Linked DNA regions of Rhodohalobacter sp. SW132. The protein of the gene in region 1 interacts with the protein of each later gene in a pairwise test. Links are inferred from orthologs where the notes say so. Each region holds a gene or a part of one and is shown on either strand. Other genes may lie near its edges.

Region 1 (7,818 bases):
GCAGCTTTTACCAGAGACGGCCAAATGTAATAGTGATTTGAGGTGTACCAAAGAATCGCTGGGCATCAAAAAACGGTTCTAAAATCAGCTCACCCTGCTCATCGTATTGAAATGGATTTTGGTTTGGCGCTACATTTTCCCGCAGATCCGGCTGCGTGGGCATCATCATCTGAATGCCGTCAGGAAAGAAATTAAAGTGATAACTAAATTCCACGCTTGTTACCCTGCTGAATGTCCGCCCGAAATCGAGACCAAACTTGAATTCACCCGCCGCACCGAAATGCCATTCGCCGCTGCTCCAGCCTGAAAATATATCGTTGATCGGCTCGAAATAATTATCAGGTCGCTCAATGCCCTGCTCTCTATAGCCATTATCATTTCGGTCGTCGAAATAGGGAAAAGCGAAAGCTGCTACGGGACCCGCAGAGAGTGTAACAAAAAACCGGTACTCTTCTTGAACCTTATCCGCAAAAAGACGCTGGCGCATACCGATCATGGCCGGAAACGCAAATGCACGCTGGTATTTGTTGGGGACAGCTTGTTGCCCGAAGAAGTCCGTAAACGTCTGCTCTGAGGCATCACGAAGTCCTGTAATTCTCGTGTTAAATACCCCTTCTGTCTGAGAGCCGATTACACGGCGGTATTCACCACCTAAACCAAATCCAAAATTATTGATAACAATATCGAACGTAAGGCCGGATCTGTAGTTATCGCTCAGCGGAACAGCCACACGATCCTCCACGCGCAGTTCCGGTTCGGTAACTTGTGCATCCGCCTGCTCCGCAACAGAAAACAGCAAGAAAGTGATTAAAAGTATGAAAGTACCTGTCAGAGATCTCATAAATAAATATTTAGTTCGATGGTGAAACGGTTTTCAGACGGATATCATTGCATTCGAACTTACGAATATATAAATGTTATCGCATTTCTTTACAGTCTCTATTTGATTATTGTTTGATTTTGGCTTTTATTCAGGCAGAAAATTGCACATTACCTTTATATTGATATACACAAAATCCGCCGGGTACGCACATGAGTACAGTAACAAAATATTTGGTTTATGGACCACAATCTACACTGCGCAGAATGGCGCCAAAACTTTTAGAGAGTGTAGAGCCCAAATTTCTGTATAAGTATCAATCACCTGCCAACAACGATGAAGTTTTTGTTGCTGTTTACGAACAGTTTGAAAAGCAGATAAATGCCACAATTACGCTCACCTGTATTATTGAATGCACAGCCACTCAAAACCGCGTAGAGCTGAAAAAGGCTGGCGGCAGGATGGGGTTCCGCGGCAGTTCACTTTCGGAAGAGCATAATATTGAAGCTGAAATCGTGAATTTTGTGATGGACTTTTCAAAACGATTTGGGCTTTCCCTCCAGGAAGAGCAGGAAAAACCAGCTACGGACGACGATAATTAGAAGGCAGTGACGCCAAATCCATTCCATGGCCAGCCAAAAAGAAGAGCTGTGGACCGTTCTGCGTATGCTGGAGTGGGCCACAGATTACTTTAAAAAGAAAGAGATTCCAGACCCGCGCCACAGCATCGAGTGGCTGCTCGCGGAAGTTTTGGAGTGCAAACGGCTGGATCTCTATCTAAAATATGATCGTCCGCTTTCTCAACAAGAGCTCGACTCCATCAGGCCGCTGGTTAAACGGAGAGCCAATCATGAGCCGCTGCAGTATATTATCGGTTATACCGATTTTATGAACGCAAGAATTGAAGTGAATCCATCCGTTCTGATTCCCCGCATAGAAACCGAACAGCTGGTTGAGCTCTTGCTTGATAAAACCGCCGGATTTCACGCCAACAAACTAAATGTTCTTGATATCGGAACTGGAAGCGGCTGTATTCCAATATCAATAAAGCAAGCCGTGCCGAACTGGAACTGCTGGGGAATGGACAACTCGGAGCCGGCCCTCGCCTGCGCAAAACAGAACGCCACGCTCAATTCTGTGGATGTTGTTTTTTTTGAGGGAGATCTTTTCGAGCCCGAGAACTCAGAGGCTGAAAACCTGGAACTGGATCTGGTTGTTTCAAACCCTCCCTATATACAGCCAGGTGAAAAACCGGCAATCGAAAAACAGGTTTCGGAATTTGAACCGGAATCTGCCCTGTTTCATGATAAGCCGCTCGAGGTATATCACTCAATTACCGCTTTCGCTCATCGTAAAAAAGCTCATCTTTTCCTCGAGCTTAACAATACACTGGCCGATGAAATACTCGGAATCGTGCAACAGTTTTATCCCGGTGCAAAAATCGAAAAAGACCTGGATCAAAACCCGCGTTTCATTCTGGCACTTATTGCCGGTTAAATCACTGCTTCACAAGCTCTTTTTTACACAAAATAGATTTGTTTTAGACCCATTGAATAGTTAACAGATTCATGTGGATAACTTGTGGAAAAGTTTTTAAGGGGTGCCTGCCCAACTTGTTTTTATTGTAAAACCATTGTTAGGGAATTGTTATGGCGTGTCAAGCCGAATGTGATGAAAATGTGAAAAAATATTTAACTCTTTGTGCGCCAATTTATTAACATGTTTAATCTAATGTGGATAACTTTTACACAGCCCCGTCATATTTTTTTGATTTCAGCCAAATAAATCGTGATTTTCTCTTCACCGCACGCAAAAAGATTGGGCAGTGCGTGTGGATAACTGAAGGGATATTTGTAACTATTTTAAGAATTTTGGAGGCCAGTACGTTTGGATACGGTAACCGCAGAAAATGCCTGGAATGATTGTTTGGAAATCATACAGGATAACATCAGCTATCAAAAATTTAAATCATGGTTTGAACCTATCAAACCTGTTAAACTTGATAGGGATACGTTAACGATTCAGGTACCGAGTCAGTTTTGGTATGAGTGGCTTGAAGAGCACTACTATAATATGCTTCGCTCTACGATTGCAAAAGTATTGGGTGAAAATGGAAAACTTGAATACTCAGTACTCGTTGAAAAATCTGATAAGCTTGAGGATAACCGCTCCATAAATCTCCCACAGCGGCCAGTTCCGCCGAGTAAGCCGCAGGAGATGAACTCGTACAGCGACTATCATCCCGGAAAAATTGAAAATCCGTTTGTGATTCCCGGTATTCGCAAAACGAATATCGACCCCAACCTGAACGACAGTTACATTTTTGAGCGGTATATCGAGGGAGACTGTAATCGCCTGGCGCGCTCTGCAGCGATGGCAATCGCCGAAAACCCCGGAAAAAATTCTTTCAACCCATTTTTTGTATACGGCACCACCGGGCTCGGTAAAACCCACCTTGTTCAGAGCATTGGAAATAAAATTAAACAAGATTTCGGAGATCAGTTTTCGGTCTTGTATGTCTCTTCGGAAACGTTCACCAATGAATTTGTTCAGGCGATACGGAATAACCGGGCCAGCGAATTTTCCATGTTTTACCGCAATATTGACGTGTTAATTGTGGATGATATTCAGTTCTTCAGCGGTAAGGAGAAAACACAGGAAGAATTTTTCCATATTTTTAACGCGCTTCACCAGGAAGGAAAACAGATAATTTTAAGCAGTGACCGCGCCCCCAAAGATGTACCCGACATTGAAGAGCGTCTGATTTCCCGTTTCAGCTGGGGTTTAAGCGCAGATCTGCAGATTCCGGAATACGAAACGCGGTATGCTATCCTGGAGAGAAAAGCGAGTGACAACGGCATCTCCATCGATCCGAAAATTGTTGAATTTATCGCTCACAATTTTAAATCGAATGTTCGCGACCTTGAAGGGGCGATCATTAAACTTTTGGCTACTGCATCTCTAAAAAATGTGGATGAAATTGATTTGATGATGGCCAAGACCGTATTGAAAGATATGGTGAAAAGTTCGCAGACACAGATATCCATCGAGGTCATCCAAAACTGCGTTTGTGAATATTTTGGGATCGATACAAACAAAGTGAGGGAGAAAACCAGGAAACAGGAGATTGTTGAAGCCAGGCAGGTTGCCATGTATCTCTCGAAAAAATATACTAAATCAAGCCTGAAAACGATCGGGCTTCAGTTTGGGGGTCGTGATCATTCTACGGTTATCCATGCCATTTCAACCATCGAAGAGAGAATGTCAACTAATCCGAAACACAAACGGATTCTGAATGAACTGGAGCAAAAACTGGAAGTGGCAACGATTTAATTCTTTATCGAATGCTGGATCGAATAACACTTAAATCGCTCGCCTACGAAGCGAAACACGGCTATTATGATGATGAACGTCGTGGCGGAAATCGTTTCGAAATCGATCTGACGGCATATGGTTCGTTCCGTGCAGCAGCCACAAATGACCATAATCTGGAAATTACTTTCGATTACGAACGGGCTGAACAGATTGTCAGTGAAGTGATGCACGGTGAACCAAAAAAACTAATTGAAACTTTATGCAGTGAGATCGGCAGTAAAATTTTTGAATCATTCCCGGTTGTAAAGCATTTAAACGTATCCGTTCGCAAGCTCAACCCGCCTATAAAAACCGAGGCATCATACGCTGAAGTCACCCTGGAATGGAAACGGTAATTATTGCAGCCGGAAGCAACCTGGGCGATCGCCATGCGGTGCTCCGGAAAGCAGGGGTGTTTCTCAATTCAATCTCATCATCAACGCCTCTCAAGTCATCCATTTGGGAATCTGAACCTGTGGGACCTTCGAAGTTTACTTTCCTCAATTCCGCCGCAAAAATCGAAACGGATATAAAGCCGGCTGCACTGCTTGCAAAACTGAAGTTATTCGAAAAAGAGATGGGACGTGATGAACAACGCATCCGCTGGGGCCCCAGAATTCTGGATCTCGATATCATCACCTACAGCAACTTGGTGATTCAGCAAGAGAACCTTATTATTCCACATCCGGAATACACGGTCAGACGTTTTGTTTTGCTTCCCATGAATGAGATTCTACAGGACTGGTCAGATCCTGTAACGGGCAGGCCGCTGAAAGACCTTATATCCGGGGCACCGGAAATGCAGATTCAAAAAACCAAACTGAACTGGTAAAAAATGCCAAACCGTTTTGACTTTATTGCCATTGAGGGCGTGATTGGTGCGGGGAAAACCTCACTTGCCAAACTTTTTTCGGAGCGCCACAATGCACGGCTGGTGTTGGAGGAATTTGAAGAGAATCCCTTTCTGCCAAAATTTTATGAAGATCGCGAACGTTTTGCATTTCAAACTCAGCTCGCGTTTCTCGCAAGCCGTTTTAAGCAGCAACAGAAGATGACCAACCGGGAACTTTTTGACGATTTTGTGATCTCAGATTACATTTTTGAAAAAGACCGGATTTTTGCGCGTCTCAACCTCGATGATGACGAACTTTCACTTTATGATAATATCTTTGGGATTATGACCGGGATATCGGCCAAGCCTGACTTAGTAATATATCTGCAAAACTCCGTTGAACGGCTGATGCATAACATAGAAATGCGGGGCCGGGATTACGAAAAAAATATCACTGAAGATTACCTGAAAGAGCTGTCCGATTCGTACAATCAATTTTTTTATCGGTATAATAAATCACCCCTCATCATAGTAAATGCAACGGAGATCGATTTTGTACATAATCCGGATCATTTATCGTATCTTGAGGAACAGATTTTCAATCAACCGATCCGTAGCAACACACATATTCACATTATTCCTGATTAATGCTTTTACGCGGACTATTTTTCGCACTTATTTTTTTTCTGCTCTATCGATATTTATCCAAAAAACTGAGCAGCTTTAACACTCCCCGTCAGAATAACCGGCCAGGCGGGGCACATTCACAAAGATCCGGTTCCAGCTCACAAAATGGCCGGCGCAGAAAAAATCTGGAACATATTGAAGAAGCTGAATTTGAAGATATAACTGAAAAAGAGAAGAAATAGATTATATATGAGTTTTGAAGAAAGACACAAAGAAGGGTATGAACTTCTGCACGAAAAAGACCTCGATAAAAGTCTGGATGTAGCGCGCTCACTACAGCGGCTGAATCCGGATGCACCGGAGGGTTTTACACTCGAAGGAGAAGTGATGCAGAAACTGAACCAGTGGGATACCAGCATTAAGTCGTTTGATGATGCGATCGAAAAAGATTCCGATAACGGACGACTCTACAACCTCAGGGGATATTCCTATCTGAATGTCGATAAACCAGACAAAGCAAAAAAGGATTTCGAACGGGCGATTGCCCTGGATAATTTACCTGCTGCACACAGGAACCTTGTCCTTTATAAACTTATGAATGGTGAAGGCCAGCAGGCAATTCAGTATCTGCTCGACCGCATTAAAAGTGATCCCAAAGACGTTGAAAACTGGATCCTGATGGGCGACCTGATGAAAAAAGGCGGCCATGATGCAAAAGCAAAAACGTACTATGAACAAGCTCTTAAGATGGATCCGGGCAATGAGTATGTGAAGAACCTACTGGAAGAGTAACCGGACGAATAAATTCGTGTGAGTGAGACTGGAGTGTTATGCATGAATTTCAGATCTGAAAACGTTTAAAGTTTTTTTTGCTGTATTGAACAGATGATGTTCACACCCCCAAAAATTCAACTTAAAACCACCTCATGTTATGTCTAAAAATATCACGCGGAAATCATTCCTGAAACATGCCGGTACGGCACTCACCATTGCCTCCGTAGGTTTTCCCTCAATTATTATTCCCCGTAAAAAGGAGAAGATAGGTGTTGCTCTCGTTGGTTTGGGGAGTTATGCAGGCGGCCAGCTTGCCCCTGCACTCCAGGAAACCGAATATTGCGAACTCCGGGGGATTGTAACCGGCACACCATCCAAAATTCCCGAGTGGCAGGAGCGGTACGGAATTCGGGATCAAAACGTATACAACTACGAAAACCTGCATGAAGTAGCCAATAACGATGATATTGACGTGATTTATATTGTCACTCCGCCGGGTGTCCATGCAAGAGACGCTATTGTTGCAGCCGAAGCGGGAAAGCATGTATGGTGTGAAAAGCCGATGGCAATGGATGAAGAGGAGTGTCAGAATATTATTGACGCAGCAAGTAAAAACGGAGTTCAGCTTACCATTGGGTATCGGATGCAGCATGAACCGAATACACAAACAGTCATAAAATTTGGCAGAGAAGAGACCTACGGAGTGATTACCGGTGTACAAACCGGAGCCGGATATAGCGGAGCTCATCGTGATCCGGAGAACTGGCGGCGCAATCCCGATCTCGGCGGCGGTGCACTGTATGATATGGGGGTATACCCGATCAATGCAGCGCGATTTGCTACCGGAATGGAACCCATCGCAGTAAAAGGCCGGCAATGGTCAGACCGCGAGGAGATGTATTCCGACGTTGATGAACACACAGATTTTGAGATGGAATTTCCAAATGGTGTCATTGCCACCGGAGAAACCAGTTTTGGCAACTCTACAAATTACTTAAATGTGGAGTGCACGGATGGATGGTACCGCCTGAGCCCGATGCAGAGCTATCGCGGTGTTCAGGGAGAAACCAGCGATGGAAGAGAGCTTCCGCCAGCGGGAATCAACCAGCAGGCGCGCCAGATGGATAACGACGCACGAGCGATTCTTGATGGTAAAGACCCGATCGTTCCGGGTGAAGATGGCCTGGCAGATATTCGGATTGTGAAGGCAATTATGGAATCATCGCAGCGCGGTGGTGAATGGATAGAGCTGTAAAGTTCTGATTCAGATCTTACGGTCATATTCATCCACGCAATGGGAATGCCGGTATGCTGATTTCCATATCTTTTGTTGACGAAATTTTACGTTTATTCAGCGATCTTTGCTTTTGAAACATTCAAATAATGCTGTATAGTTCTGTTTCTAAAATTT
Region 2 (7,740 bases), on another replicon or contig:
GGGACGCATTTTTTCAACCCGCCGCGCTACATGAAACTACTCGAAATCATCCCGACAAAAAGCACCGATGAGGATGTTACGACGTATATGAGCCGGTTTTGTGAAAAGATTCTTGGAAAAGGTGTGGTTCGCTGTAAGGACACCCCGAATTTTATTGCAAACCGAATCGGGGTTTTTTCGATGGCGGCGATGATGCCCTGGTTTTTTGAAGGAAAATTCCGCGCCGAAGAGATCGATTTTCTCACCGGAACACTGACCGGATACTCCAAAGCCGCTACCTTTCGTACTGCAGATATGGCCGGGCTTGATGTGATTAACCATGTTTCTGAAAATCTCTATCCCGCCATACCTGATGATGAACGGCGTGAGGTCTTCAAACTGCCGGAAGCATTTAAAAAGATGGTGGAAGAGGGTGCTCACGGAAATAAAAAAGGGCGTGGATTTTATAAAAAAGTTAAAGGGGAAAAGGGAAATGAATACCATGTTGTTGATCCCGATACGCTGGAGTATGAGCCTCAAAAAGAGGTATCGTTTGAGTCGGCTGAGAAAGCAAAAAAAGAGTTCAAAACAGCGGGTGAGCGCCTGAAATTTCTTGTAAATCAAGATGACGAGGCGGGAAGGTTTTTGTGGAAAATACATTGCGATCTGCTGCTCTATTCGGCGAATCGAATCCCCGAAATTACAGAATCGGCGGAGTCGATCGACCGGGCGATGCAGTGGGGTTTTAACTGGGAGCTTGGGCCGTTTCAGCGATGGGACGCCATCGGCGTGAGCGAATCCGTAAAACGGATGATTTCGGAAGGAAAAGAGGTCCCGGATTCGGTTAAGAAAATGCTCGACAGCGGGCGAAGATCATTTTATAAGGATGGCACCATTTACAATCTGGCAACCGGAGAGATCGATCAGCTCTCCCCGCCGGCAAAAGGTGCGGTTACGGTTGCAGGCCTGAAAACAGGCCCCAATGAAGTTTGGGGCAACAAAAGTGCCGGGCTGTATGATATGGGTGATGGAGTTGCGCTTTTTGAATTCCGAACCAAACAGCAGACACTTGGATTTGAACTGGTTCAGTCGGTTGAACACGCCTGCGATATCGTGAAGGAACAGTTTCAGTCGATGGTTATCGGTCACGATCACGAAAATTTCAGCTACGGTGCAAACTTAAGTGAAGCCGGAAAAGCGCTGAAAGATGGAGATTTTGATCAAATAAAGGAAGCCGTGGAAAATTTTCAGCGGGTTGCGGTTGGATTGCGATATCAGCCGTTTCCGGTTGTTGCTGCCGTTTCGGGCAGATGTTTCGGCGGTGGAGTGGAGTTTATGATGCACTGCGACAAAGTGGTGGCACATCATGAACTTTATTGCGGGTTGGTGGAACTTGGAGTGGGACTCATTCCGGCCGGAGGCGGTACAAAAGAATTGCTGATTCGGGCGATGGAAAATGTAGAGGAGTCGGAAGATGCCGATCCGCTGCCTTATCTGAAACACGCTTTCAAGACAATCGGCCTGGCAAAAGTGTCAGACAGCGCCCGCAAAGCAAAAGAACTGGGCTATCTTCGCGAATCGGACATGATTCTGATGAACCGCGATCTGCTGTTATCGGTGGCGAAGAACCAGGCTGTTTCACTCGCTGAATCCGGGTACAGGCCTCCGGCAGAGCCAAAAATCAAGGTGATGGGGCAGACCGGTAAAAGCGTCCTCGACGTCACGCTCTATAACATGACTGAAGGAAAATTTGCATCTCCATACGATAAAATTCTGGCCGGTAAAGTAGCCGGGATCATGACCGGAGGAAGCCTGAGTGAGCCGCAGGAACTTTCGGAATCCTACATTCTGAAACTTGAGCGAGAGGCAATTCTGGAGTGTTTTCAGGATGAACGAACGCATAAAAGGATGGAACACATGTTAAAGACCGGTAAGCCGCTGAGAAATTAGGGATTGAGTTTTGATGAGAAATAAGTGCTGAACCTGTAGATTCAACCTTTTATTTGGGTTGATGAAACAATCAATTAGATAAGAAGTAGCATAGGAAAACGTTGATTTAACTGAATTTAGAATTCAAAAAATTTCCGATGCGTTTACTATTGCTTTTCCTTCCCCTGCTTCTGTTTCTTTCCTCTTGCGAAACTACCTCCGAGCCGTTTCCCCCGCCTGGCGAAAATGGTGATGAAAGTGCAATTGTAAATGCTTTTCCTGAACTTTCATTCACACGTCCGCTTGACATCCAAAATGCCGGTGACGGAACCGATCGTCTGTTTGTAGTGGAGCAGGAGGGCGTGATATCAGTGTTTTCAAACGATCCGGAAGCGCAGGATGCAGAAGTTTTTCTGGATATTCGGGAAAGGGTAAACGATGGTGCAAATGAACAAGGCCTGCTTGGCCTGGCTTTTCATCCCGATTTTGAAAGCAATAGGTATGTATATGTGAATTATACTGCATACGGACCAAGCCGTACTGTGATTTCACGATTTGAAGTCTCTTCTAATGATCCAAACCGCGCAGATGCAGGAAGTGAAGTCGAGTTGTTGAGCTACAACCAGCCGCAGGGAAATCATAACGGAGGTCACCTGGCATTTGGGCCGGACGGCTATCTTTATATTGCATCCGGCGATGGCGGAGGCGGGGGTGATCCCGGTAATAATGCTCAGGACAGGACCAATCTTTTAGGAGCAATCTTGCGGATTGATGTGGATAATCCTCAGAACGGAAATCAATACGGCATTCCTGCCGATAACCCATTTGTAAATAATAATGAAGGATTCCGTGAAGAGATTTTTGCTTACGGCCTGCGAAACCCCTGGCGATTTAGCTTTGATGCGGAAACCGAAGTACTATGGGCCGCTGATGTGGGGCAGAGTGACCGCGAGGTGATTCACATCATTGAAAACGGACGGAACTACGGATGGAATATTGTAGAAGGATCGATCTGCTACCCTCCGGGATCAAGTTGCGAAACGGACGGCCTCGAGATGCCGGTATATGAATATGATCACAGCCAGGGCGATCGATCCATCACAGGCGGATTTGTATACCGCGGATCTGCCTATCCCCAGCTTTATGGGTATTATATTTACGGCGATTTCATCTCTGGCAGAATTTGGGCGCTCGATATTTCAGATACGGAAAACCCATCAAACACTGAAATCTACAACGCAAACTTCAATATTCCATCTTTCGGGGTTGATGAACAGAACGAAATCTATATTGCCGGTTTTGATGGAACCATCTACCTCCTGGGAAGCGGAGCGGCAGAAGCGCTTTAGGTTTTTTATGGTTTGATGATAGTATTTAACAGACAAAAATATGTTTGATCTCCTCCTCCGCGGGAGGAGACCGCCTCCAGAGCGTCTGCCACAGGCAGGAAAGCGACGAGACAGAGGTGGGTTCGTAGCAGGGGATTTTGCGTGGCTTCGTGGGACCCACCCCTGACCAGTAAAAGTCTCGCTTTGCGATCTTTTGCTGGTCTGTCCCCTCCGGGGAGGGGAAGGTCTCAAATCTATTATCTCTCATCTCAAATCTCAAATCACTAAAACGGTGCATCGTCGCCGCCGGGGTTGTGCGTGGGTGGCGGTGTGGCGGGGCTATCTTCCGGCAGAAATGGAGTATCGCCGTTATCGGCACCGCCCGGCATTGCTCCATCCGTCTGGGTGAGCTTCTCAAATCGGGCATACTGCTTCACGAAATACATGTTGGAGGATCCAACCGGACCGTTACGCTGTTTTCCGATAATCAATTCGGCGAGGCCGTTGGTTGACTGCCCTTCGGCTGTAGTTGTAATTCCATAATACTCCGGACGATAAAGAAAACAGACCACATCGGCATCCTGCTCGATTGATCCCGATTCCCGAAGGTCACTGAGCTGCGGACGCTTATCGCCGCCGCGCTGTTCTACCTGGCGGCTAAGCTGCGAGAGGGCGATGACCGGAACGTTTAACTCTTTAGCCAATCCTTTCAGTCCACGTGAAATCATGGCGATCTCCTGTTCACGGCTGCCGATATCGCGGGAGTTGGCGGTCATGAGCTGAAGGTAATCAACCACAATCAAACCGATATCATGTTCACTTTTCAGACGGCGGCATTTTGTGCGAAGCTCCATCAGGCTCAGGCCGGGAGTATCATCAATAAAAATTTTGGCTGTAAACAGGCGGCTGGCCGCATCGATCAGGCGTTTAAAATCTTCATCTTTCAACTGACCGGTTCGCGCCTGCTGGGCATCAATCCGGGCTTCCATTGTAAGAAACCGCTGAACGAGCTGCTGGGAGGACATCTCCAGGCTGAAAATCGCCACGTTTTTGCGCATCGACTCGTCGGGATAGAGCACCGCATTACGTGCACAGGTTAGCGTAAAAGCCGTTTTTCCCATCGAAGGCCGGGCTGCGATAATAATCAGATCCCCGTTTTGCCAGCCGGATGTGTATTTATCCACATCAAGCCCGGCAGGGACACCGGTTATGCCTGACGGTTTTCCGCGAAGATCTTCGAGATATTGCAGGGTATCTTTCAGCACATCACCAATCGCCTGTGCACTTGCCCGCGATTTTGTATTGGCAATTTCAAAAATTCGCTGCTCGGCTGAATCGAGCGATTCGTAAGCGTCAGTTGTGGAGTCGTAGGCGTTTTTGATGATTTCGTTGCACTGAAGAATCAGCTTTCGTTTAATCGCTTTTTCGGAGATGATCTGTGCATGGTAGCTCACGTTCGCGGCAGAACTGACAGAGCGGGTGAGGTCGGCCAGATAACCGCCTCCGCCTACCGTTTCGAGAAGCCCATTGTCGCGAAGTTCATTTTCAACGGTAAGAAGATCCAGCGGATTATCGCGTTCGTAGAGGTCGTGAAGCGTTTCAAAAATGTGGCGGTGAGCCGGTTTGTAAAAATCTTCGGATTGAAGCTGCTGCAGCGCAATCGTTGCCGCCTCATGTTCAATCAGCATCGCCCCGAGAACAGCTTCCTCAACTTCAGTTGCCTGCGGCGGAACCCGCCCCCCGTCATTCGGGGTGTGACTGCTGTTACCGTTCTGAAAGTTGGGGCCTCTTTGATCTGCCATAAACACAAAAACGTTCTAAAAATGAGCGATAAGCCGGTTTTGAACCTGGAGCCTTGTACCAGAAATGAACCGAAGATGAAACATCAAATTAACAAAAAAGGAGGTGATTCGAGAACGGAAATCGGAGATTATTTTTAAGATTTCATACATAGCATATCATGCAGCTGTAACTCAAGTTTTGGGAGTATAAAGTGTTTAGTTCAGAGGTTTATCACGTTTGGCTTGAAAAATTCAGTCCGGTAAGATACATTCCTCAAATAACCTGAATTCATCTGAGAAAAATGATCAAAAACTATTCTGTTTTATACTTCTTCAATGTTACAATAGCAGTGTTTCTGCTGATTTCCTGCACACCATCAGAAGATTCCGTGTATGATGACCTGAGCGCACCGGATATTGAGATTTCAGAGCTTTTCCAGATAAGTGAAGATACACTGCCTGACGACCTGGTTTTTGGCCGCATCATGCAGCTATTAGTAGCAGAAAGCGGAGAAATTTTGATTGTGGACAATCAGCAGCATTCTATTCACCTGTTCGATAACGATGGTACCTATCTCTCATCTGAACTCACTGAGGGAGAAGGGCCGGGTGAAGTCCGGCAAATCGGGAGAGTATCCCTGTCAAACCAAAATGATCTTTTGCTTTTCGATTGGGCGCAGGGCCGGTTGAGTCACTATCGGCTACAGAATGATACTCAACCCGAACTACATCACATTAATGATTTGAGCCCCGATTTTAATCCGCGTGAATTTCATATGACGGCTGACGGAATAATTTATGTCTTAGAATATCCATCTCCCGTGGAGCCCGATGTGGATGTAATCAAACTGAATAAAGTAGGGGAGAATGGTGAAGCCGATGGCGATCCGGTCATGGAGTTTCAAAGAGACCAGATCATTGAACTTCGGAATGACAACAATCAGCTTCTGGCAACCACATCATCTCCACATCACAGGAGAACGCTCTTTAATTTTTATGAAGACCGGGTGATGATTGGCAACAGCCTGAGGGTTGGATTTGAAAAATATGATCTGTCAACCGGAGAGAGAACCGATTCTGTTGGATTTGCACAACCTGATATTCCACTCACAGAGGCTGAAAAGAGGGAATTCATTGAAGATATTACAGAACAGATGGGATTAGAAGGTGCCCAGATTTCGAACCTGATCAGTCAGATGCCTGACACAAAAGGGAAAGTTCAGATACTCCATTACGATCCTGACGGAGTGGTTTGGATGTATCTAATTGGGGATGATGAGAACCTCAGTGAGGTGTGGATAGCACTGGATGAAAACGGTGAAATTCTGGGCAGAATTACGGATATGCCCGAAGGAATAATCATGAAGGCTCATTCAGGACGACTCTACCAGCTTGCAGAATCGGACACGGGTGAACAGATGATCAATGTTTATTCGTACAGTTTTTGAGGGTGGTTTTTTCCGGATCGGGGTCCGTGATGAGGAGATAGTACGAATCCAGAAGCATGAACAAACCTATCTCATAGAGACGATATACTTGTAGAAAAAAGAGGATCCCAAATCCGGGGTGTTCCGTAGGGACAAAATGTTACTTAGAACGGGCTTTGAGCCAATTTAAAATCCATAACCCTAAAAAAACATACCGTACCTACGGCACGGCGGATGTATATCACCGCCTAAATTTTCTACAAATATAATGCTCCGATGGAGCATGGAGTCCTGAATGATTATTGGGTTGGATTCAGAAGGCTGTGGATGATGTGGTGGACGTAATCGTTTATCTTCCAAATAAGTCATGACGCATCTGATTCGGTATCACCCATTTGGGTTCGTTCGTCAGATTTGAATCATGTGTCCCACGATTTGCTATGCGAGTGGAGATCGTGGATCGGGGTCTGTAGTCACGGGATGGTTCGAATCAAGGGACCTGAAAAACCCGTCTCGTAGAGACGATATATTTGTAGAAATAAAGGGTCCCGAATCCACGATGTTCCGTAGGAACAATATGTTTCTTTGAAAGGGCTTTGAGGCAATTTATAATCCATAAACCTATCAAAATATGCCGTACCTACGGCACGGCGGATGTATATCACCGTCTTAATTTTCTACAAATATAATGCTCCGATGGAGCATGGAGATCTCCATGAAATTTTACTGTGTGATGATTGGAGATCGCGGAAAAGAGTCCGTGATGACGTTTCAAAATAGTGTGCATCTTTTACACCTTCTGGTCTTTTCGGTTCAGCGAACCGAATTACGTAGAAAATCCAGACTATTAAAATGCGATGAGTACCTACAAACTTTCCTGTAGATCTAAACAATTTTAGTAAAGGCAGGTTTTGAACTATTAAATTATTTGTGTATTAATTAGGGCTAAAAAAATAGAAAAATTTATACATCTGCTATGCCTTTAAATCTCGGAGCTGGACGAATATTTATCATCTTTGCTACACTTTTTATCGTTTTTTCATCTTGTAATAGTTTTGAAGAGCCTCGTGTTCTTGTTTTTTCAAAGACGGCTGGTTTTTATCATGCGTCAATTCCCGACGGTATTCAAGCCATTCAGCAGATGGGGGAAGAGCGTGGTTTTGCAGTTGATACAACCACAAACGCAGGTTTTTTTACGGAAGAGAACCTGCAACAATATGCTGCAGTAGTATTCCTGAATACAACTGGTGATGTGCTGAATCACTACGAGGAAACAGAGTTTGAACGTTTTATCCA

The links.
Region 2: the proteins of dnaA (region 1) and dnaB interact in binary tests that used the Escherichia coli proteins (3 or more experiments, as listed by UniProt). The link is inferred for Rhodohalobacter sp. SW132 from one-to-one orthologs.

Annotation. Positions count from the first base shown.
Region 1 is NZ_QUOK01000001.1:189,250-197,067, reverse strand. Bases 1,939-4,930 are described here. They hold dnaA (chromosomal replication initiator protein DnaA), read left to right. Parts: upstream 1,939-2,707; coding sequence 2,708-4,153; downstream 4,154-4,930. Other genes in these bases: folK (2-amino-4-hydroxy-6-hydroxymethyldihydropteridine diphosphokinase), read left to right, coding at 4,518-4,930; folB (dihydroneopterin aldolase), read left to right, coding at 4,165-4,530; prmC (peptide chain release factor N(5)-glutamine methyltransferase), read left to right, coding at 1,939-2,317. Outside these bases: DYD21_RS00850 (hypothetical protein), read right to left, coding at 8-841; DYD21_RS00845 (hypothetical protein), read left to right, coding at 1,033-1,422; more of prmC, read left to right, coding at 1,448-1,938; more of folK, read left to right, coding at 4,931-5,006; DYD21_RS00820 (deoxynucleoside kinase), read left to right, coding at 5,010-5,654; DYD21_RS00815 (hypothetical protein), read left to right, coding at 5,654-5,875; DYD21_RS00810 (tetratricopeptide repeat protein), read left to right, coding at 5,883-6,425; DYD21_RS00805 (Gfo/Idh/MocA family protein), read left to right, coding at 6,565-7,662. UniProt on the Escherichia coli protein: Plays an essential in the initiation and regulation of chromosomal replication. Binds in an ATP-dependent fashion to the origin of replication (oriC) to initiate formation of the DNA replication initiation complex once per cell cycle.
Region 2 is NZ_QUOK01000003.1:443,146-450,885, reverse strand. Bases 2,780-5,693 are described here. They hold dnaB (replicative DNA helicase), read right to left. Parts: upstream 5,039-5,693; coding sequence 3,521-5,038; downstream 2,780-3,520. Other genes in these bases: DYD21_RS08770 (6-bladed beta-propeller), read left to right, coding at 5,320-5,693; DYD21_RS08780 (sorbosone dehydrogenase family protein), read left to right, coding at 2,780-3,257. Outside these bases: DYD21_RS08785 (3-hydroxyacyl-CoA dehydrogenase/enoyl-CoA hydratase family protein), read left to right, coding at 1-1,929; more of DYD21_RS08780, read left to right, coding at 2,067-2,779; more of DYD21_RS08770, read left to right, coding at 5,694-6,465; DYD21_RS08765 (ThuA domain-containing protein), read left to right, coding at 7,421-7,740. UniProt on the Escherichia coli protein: The main replicative DNA helicase, it participates in initiation and elongation during chromosome replication. Travels ahead of the DNA replisome, separating dsDNA into templates for DNA synthesis.